Regions from separate parts of the Kitasatospora sp. NBC_01246 genome, predicted to be linked through region 1. Evidence: riboswitches for the same ligand, from Rfam matches in the RefSeq annotation. Region 1 holds a riboswitch; the other holds the start of a gene.
What was found. A riboswitch is a leader RNA that binds a small molecule or an ion and turns the genes downstream of it on or off. The one in region 1 is predicted to bind glycine.

Region 1 (3,403 bases):
CGCCACCTCGGCGCCGTCGGGGCCGCCCGTGACGAGCGGGGCCGCCGGCGGGCGCTGCTCCGGTGCGACGGGCGCCGACGGGGTGGCGGGCGCGGTGGTGTCGAGGGTCCGCACGTTGGGCTCCGTAGCAGGTTCGGACGGCTTGCCGAGGTCGGCGGCCGGGGGGACGGTGAGGGGCGGGGCCATGCTGTCGGCCGAGTGGAAGGCGAGCGGCTTCGCCGGGGCCGCCGAGGCCGACTGGTCGGCGGGCTTCGCCGCGGCGACGCCCGCCACCGCGGCGGTGCCCGCCGCTGCCGCCGGGGCGGTGCCCGCCGCTGCCGCCGGGGCGGCGGCCGGCACGCTGCCGAAGTCGAGGTCGGCCGGCTCGGAGCCGGAGCCGTCGCCGGCCGACGGCCGGCCGTCCACCTGGGTGTCCAGCCCGTAGTAGCGGTAGAGCTGGAGCTCCTGGGCGGGTGACAGGTGCTGGCCCACGCCGAAGTCCGGTGACTCCTTCACCAGGGACTTGTCGTAGGGCACCCGCAGTTCGTCGCCGGAGAACTCGCTCGTGGTCAGGGGGACGAAGGCGTCCCGGCCGAAGATGCCGGTCCGGACGGCCGCCCATTCGGGCTGCCCGGTGGCGTCGTCCAGGTACACCTCGTCGACCGTGCCGATCTTGTCTCCGTTGCGGTCGACCGCCTTGTGGCCGATGAGGTCCCGGGGGTCGATATCGGTCTGCACTCTTTCCTCCAGTGCGTCGAGCCTGCGGAACGCCCGCAGGCCGGCGGCCGGCCCGCCCGTCCCATCCGCCACTTCACACCAAAAGCCATGAACCGGACCGGCGCGACCGGGGTGCGGCCGGACGGGCCCGGTGCTGCGCCGTCCGGGTCACGGACCGGCTGTTCACCTGCCAGGACGCACCCGTGATCGAGGCGCCTGCCGCTGGTACCCTGGGCGCGACCGCCGAGCCCGCTCGGGAGAGTCCCCGAGAGCGGAAGTCGCTGGTCGGGGCGCCGAAGGAGCAACTCCTCCCCGGAATCTCTCAGGCATCCGTACCGTGTGGGATAGGTCACTCTGGAAAGCAGGGCAGGACTGCCGGCGAGGGAGCCGGCGGCACCACCCTCACCGACGGTGCAAGCCGGCGGGGCGCCACAGCGCCTCGCGCGGGTGAAGCTCTCAGGTCCCGATGACAGAGGGGGAGGCCTGTCGGGTCCGTCCGCCCCAGGCCTGTCCGCTGTCGTCCGCAGCGGCGGTGCCGCCCGGCGTGCGTACCCCCGCCGGTCCGTGACCAGGAGGCCTCGACCACCATGAACGCCCAGCCGAACGCGGGACGCACCACCACCCCCGTGACCCTCACCGAGCTCGAGCAGGCCAGCCCCTTCGAGAACCGCCACATCGGCCCCGACGTCGCCGCGCAGGAGAAGATGCTGGCCCAGGTGGGCTACGGCTCGCTGGACGAGCTCGCCGCCACCGCCGTGCCCGAGGCGATCCGCTCCATCACCGGGCTGGACCTGCCCGCCGGCCGCAGCGAGGCCCAGGTCCTCGCCGAGCTGCGCGAGCTGGCCGGTCGCAACACCGTCCTCCAGCCGATGATCGGCCTGGGCTACTACGGCACCTTCACCCCGCCGGTGATCCTGCGCAACGTCCTGGAGAACCCGGCCTGGTACACCGCGTACACGCCGTACCAGCCGGAGATCTCGCAGGGCCGTCTGGAGGCGCTGCTCAACTTCCAGACCGTGGTCTCCGACCTCACCGGTCTGCCCACCTCCGGCTCCTCGCTGCTGGACGAGGGCACCGCGGCCGCCGAGGCGATGTCCCTGGCCCGCCGTGTCACCAAGGTCAAGGGCGGCGTCTTCCTGGTCGACGTCGAGACCCTGCCGCAGACCGTCGCGGTGATCCGGACCCGCGCCGAGCCGACCGGCGTCGAGGTCGTCGTCGCCGACCTCTCCGCCGGCATCCCGGCCGAGATCGCCGAGCGCGGCGTCTTCGGCGTGCTGCTCCAGTACCCCGGCGCGACCGGTGTGGTCCGCGACCTCGCCCCGGTGATCGAGCAGGCCCACGGCCTCGGTGCGATCGTCGCCGTCGCCGCCGACCTGCTGGCGCTGACCCTGCTGAAGTCCCCGGGCTCGCTCGGCGCCGACATCGCCTGCGGCACCTCGCAGCGCTTCGGCGTGCCGATGGGCTTCGGCGGCCCGCACGCCGGCTACCTCTCGGTGCGCGCCGAGTACGCCCGCTCGCTGCCCGGCCGCCTGGTCGGCGTCTCCGTCGACGCCGACGGCAACCGCGCCTACCGGCTGGCCCTGCAGACCCGCGAGCAGCACATCCGCCGCGAGAAGGCCACCAGCAACATCTGCACCGCCCAGGTGCTGCTGGCCGTGATGGCCTCGATGTACGCCGTGTACCACGGCCCGGACGGCCTGGCCGACATCGCCCGCCGCACCCACCGCTACGCCGCCGCCCTCGCCGAGGGCCTGCGGGCCGGCGGCGTCGAGCTGCTGCACGGCGAGTTCTTCGACACCGTCACCGCGGTCGTCCCCGGCCGCGCCGCCGCGATCGCCGAGGCCGCCCGCGCCCACGGCATCAACGTGTACCAGGACGGCGAGGACCGGATCTCGGTCTCCACCGACGAGACCACCACCCGCGAGCACCTGGCGGGCGTCTGGGCCGCGTTCGGCGTCGAGGGCGTCGAGACCCCGGAGAGCGCCGAGGCGCTGCCGGCCGCTCTGCTGCGCGAGGACGAGTACCTGACCCACCCGGTCTTCCACAGCCACCGCTCGGAGACCGCCATGCTGCGCTACCTGCGCCGCCTGTCGGACCGCGACTACGCGCTGGACCGCGGCATGATCCCGCTGGGCTCCTGCACCATGAAGCTCAACGCGACCACCGAGATGGAGCCGGTGACCTGGCCGGAGTTCGGCCAGCTGCACCCGTTCGCGCCGATCGACCAGGCCCAGGGCTACCTCACCCTGATCCGCCAGCTGGAGCAGCAGCTGGTCGAGGTCACCGGCTACGACGCCGTCTCGATCCAGCCGAACGCCGGCTCGCAGGGCGAGCTGGCCGGTCTGCTGGCCGTCCGCGCCTACCACCACGCCAACGGTGACGTGCAGCGCGACGTCTGCCTGATCCCGTCCTCCGCGCACGGCACCAACGCGGCCTCCGCCGTGATGGCCGGTATGCGCGTGGTCGTGGTCAAGACCCTGGTCGACGGCGACGTGGACGTCGAGGACCTCCGGGCGAAGATCGAGCAGCACCGCGACAACCTCGCGGTGCTGATGGTCACCTACCCGTCCACCCACGGCGTGTACGAGACCCAGATCACCGACATCTGCGCCCTGGTGCACGAGGCCGGCGGCCAGGTCTACGTGGACGGCGCCAACCTGAACGCCCTGGTCGGCCTCGCCAAGCCGGGCAAGTTCGGCGCGGACGT
Region 2 (3,403 bases), 1.7 Mb from region 1:
CTTCTTCTCTCACCTGCCGCCGGCCCGGCGGTCATCTGCAGGCACCCTATGGGGCGCCACCCGCCACCGCCACGCCGACGTGCCCGGCGGTGGCCTCCGGCCCGGTGCCGGGCGAGGAGGAACGCGTCACATCCGTGCGTAGAACGGCTGGACCCGGTTGAGCAGCCACTCGACCACGGGGTCCTCCGCGAGGTCGAGCAGTACGAGGTGGACGCCGCCGGGCAGCGGCGCGGTTCCCAGCGCACGGCCCAGGGCCTCGTTCACGGCGGCCGGTTCGGCCGGGGCCGCCGGATCGAGCTGGACGCCGACGAACATCACCGTCGGCTCACCCTCCACGCTGGCCAGCGCCCGCCTGGCGGTCAGGACGCCGGGCAGGCCCGAGAGCTCGTACCGGCAGGCGGCCAGGAAGGCCTCCGGGTCCTCGCCCGGCACCGGTTCGCGCAGCGCCACCCGGCCGCCGGTCGGCGCCTCCGGGGCGTCCCAGCGGTCCTCGCGCGGCCCGCGCCGCAGCTCGGCGACGCCCTGCGGAGGCACCGGGATGCCCACCGGCGCCTCCGGGTTCACCGCGATGCCCACGCCCAGCGGCAGCCCGCGGGCGAACTCCCAGACCGGCGCGATCGCGAAGGCCATCCCGGGCGCCTGCTGGAGGAGCACCTCCTGCGAGGAGAAGACCGGGACGTAGGGGTCGCCGGCCAGCTCGATCGTCGGCAGGTCCAGGGCCTGGCCCTGCGGGTCGCCGCCGGCCGGCAGCGGGATCCACACCTGGCTGCGGGCGAGCACCTCGAACACCCGGGGGGTCGCGCCGGGATCGCCGAGCGCGGCCGTGAGCACCTGCTCCAGCTCGTTCGCGGGCCATCCACCGCCGGGCGGCGCCGCCTCCGGGCCGCCCCACCCCTGCTGCTGCTCCACCGGGTACCCCATCCGCCGCTGTACCGTCCTCTGTCCGCCGACGCCGAGCAGCCTAGCGGGCCCGCGGGCGGGGCCGCGGTGCGCGCCGGTACCGGTCGGTACGGGCCGGGGCGGTACCGGTGGGCTACCGGTGGCGGGTGCGGGCCGGGCCCGCCGGGCGGGGCCGGGCCCGGGGCCCCTCTCCCGTCTTCCGCCGGGACGTGCCATGATGTCCGCGTCTGCGGGTGTTCCCCGCCGAGAACCTCAACTCCATACCGGCCGCTCGAACCCGCGCGGGAGAGTCCGGAGTACCCCCGAGAGGCGGTACAGCCGGCGCCGAAGGAGCAAGTCCTCCCCGGAATCTCTCAGGCCCCCCTACCGCACGGGTTAGGCACATCTGGAAAGCGGCGCACGGCCCTGTCGCGCGCCCACCCACGGTGCAAGCCGCCATGCTGTCCTGTTAGCTGTGAAGCGCTGCGGGCCCGCGTGCGGTGAAGCTCTCAGGTTCGACGACAGATGGGGAGACCCAGCCGCCGCATGCCCGCGCGCAGGCTCGGTCCCCGAGCGGGTCCGGTCCGGCGTGCGCACACCTGAGTGCCCAGACCGAGGAGTTCCAGGCCATGTCGTCCCTCCGCCTCACCGCGCTCGACGCGCTGCACCGCGCCCTCGGCGCGACCATGACCGACTTCGCCGGCTGGGACATGCCGCTGCGTTACGGCAGCGAGCGCGAGGAGCACCTCGCCGTCCGCACCAAGGCCGGTCTGTTCGACCTCTCCCACATGGGCGAGATCACCGTGACCGGCCCGCAGGCCGGCGCGATGCTGGACCACGCGCTGGTCGGCTTCGTCTCCGCGCTCGGCGAGCTGCGGGCCCGCTACACCATGATCTGCGCCGAGGACGGCGGCATCCTGGACGACCTGATCGTCTACCGCCTGCGCGAGGACGCCTTCCTGGTCGTCGCCAACGCCTCCAACGCCCAGCTGGTGCTGGACGAGCTGATCGCCCGCGCCAAGGGCTACGACGCCGTCGTCACCGACGACCGCGACACCTACTCGCTGATCGCCGTCCAGGGCCCGGAGTCCACCGCGATCCTGGCCGACACCACCGAGGCCGACCTGCCCGGCCTGAAGTACTACGCGATCCTCCCGGCCCAGGTGGCCGGCCGCGACGTGCTGCTCGCCCGCACCGGTTACACCGGCGAGGACGGCTTCGAGATCTTCTGCAACCCGGGCGACGCCGCGCACATCTGGACGGCGCTGACCGAGGCCGGCACCGGCCGCGGCCTCGTCCCCTGCGGCCTCTCCTGCCGCGACACGCTGCGCCTGGAGGCCGGCATGCCGCTCTACGGGCACGAGCTCTCCACCGACCTGACCCCCTTCGACGCCGGTCTCGGCCGGGTGGTCCGCTTCGACAAGACCACCAACGAGGGCGCGTTCGTCGGCCGCAAGGCCCTGGAGCAGGCCGCCGCCGCAGCCGAGGCCAACCCGCCGCGGGTGCTGGTCGGCCTGGTCTCCGAGGGCAAGCGCGTGCCGCGCGCCGAGTACACCGTGGTGACCGCCGACGGCGAGCCGATCGGCCGGATCACCTCGGGCGCGCCCTCCCCCACGCTGGGCAAGCCGATCGCGATCGCCTACGTGGACGCGGCGCACGCCGCCCCGGGCACCACCGTCGCGGTGGACGTGCGCGGCAAGCACGAGCCCGTGCAGGTCGTGGCGCTGCCGTTCTACAAGCGCGCCCGCTGACGCCCCTCGGGCGCGCCCGCCGAGGCCTCACGAGCGCGCCCGCCCGGGCCTGACCACCCCGAAGATCCACGTCGAAGCCGTCCGTCCGGCGGCCCGCTTCGTCGTACCCGCTTCCCATCCTGGAGAATGACGCCATGAGCAACCCCCAGCACCTGCAGTACACCAAGGAGCACGAGTGGCTGACCGCCGTCGAGGACGGTGTCTCCACGGTCGGCATCACCGCCCACGCCGCCGACGCGCTCGGTGACATCGTCTACGTGCAGCTGCCCGAGGTCGGCGAGACCGTGACCGCCGGTGAGACCTGTGGCGAGCTGGAGTCCACCAAGTCGGTCAGCGACCTGTACTCGCCGGTCACCGGCGAGATCACCGAGGTCAACCAGGACGTCCTGGACGACAACTCCCTGGTCAACAGCGCCCCGTTCGAGGGTGGCTGGCTGTTCAAGGTGCGCGTCGAGTCGACCGACGAGCTGCTCAGCGCCGACGAGTACAACGCCCTGACCAACCCGGCCTGAGCCGGCCGTTCGGGGTGGCCGCAGTGCGGCGGCCGCCCCGGCCACCGGGCCTCCTCCGCCCTCCGGTCGCCCGCCGCCACCCTTCCGTGGGGCGTGCCAGGCGCGGCACCTCCTTCTCTCCTCCCTGGGAAGACCACACCATGACGGTTCTCAACCAGTCCCTGCACTCGCTCGACCCGGAGATCGCCGCCGCGGTCGACGCCGAGCTGCACCGCCAGCAGACCACCCTGGAAATGATCGCCTCCGAGAACTTCGCCCCGG

Region 2: it holds a riboswitch for glycine, as region 1 does, so the genes downstream of both, gcvT (glycine cleavage system aminomethyltransferase GcvT) here and gcvP (aminomethyl-transferring glycine dehydrogenase) in region 1, are expected to answer to the same signal.

Annotation. Positions count from the first base shown of each region.
Region 1 is NZ_CP108484.1:7,303,988-7,307,390, forward strand. Features, by position in the region: gene OG618_RS30990 (PRC and DUF2382 domain-containing protein) at 1-717, opposite strand, end outside; glycine riboswitch at 941-1,044, shown strand; gene gcvP (aminomethyl-transferring glycine dehydrogenase) at 1,284-3,403, shown strand, end outside.
Region 2 is NZ_CP108484.1:5,616,514-5,619,916, reverse strand. Features, by position in the region: gene OG618_RS24470 (enhanced serine sensitivity protein SseB C-terminal domain-containing protein) at 127-921, opposite strand; glycine riboswitch at 1,173-1,279, shown strand; gene gcvT (glycine cleavage system aminomethyltransferase GcvT) at 1,509-2,630, shown strand; gene gcvH (glycine cleavage system protein GcvH) at 2,765-3,142, shown strand; gene glyA (serine hydroxymethyltransferase) at 3,283-3,403, shown strand, end outside.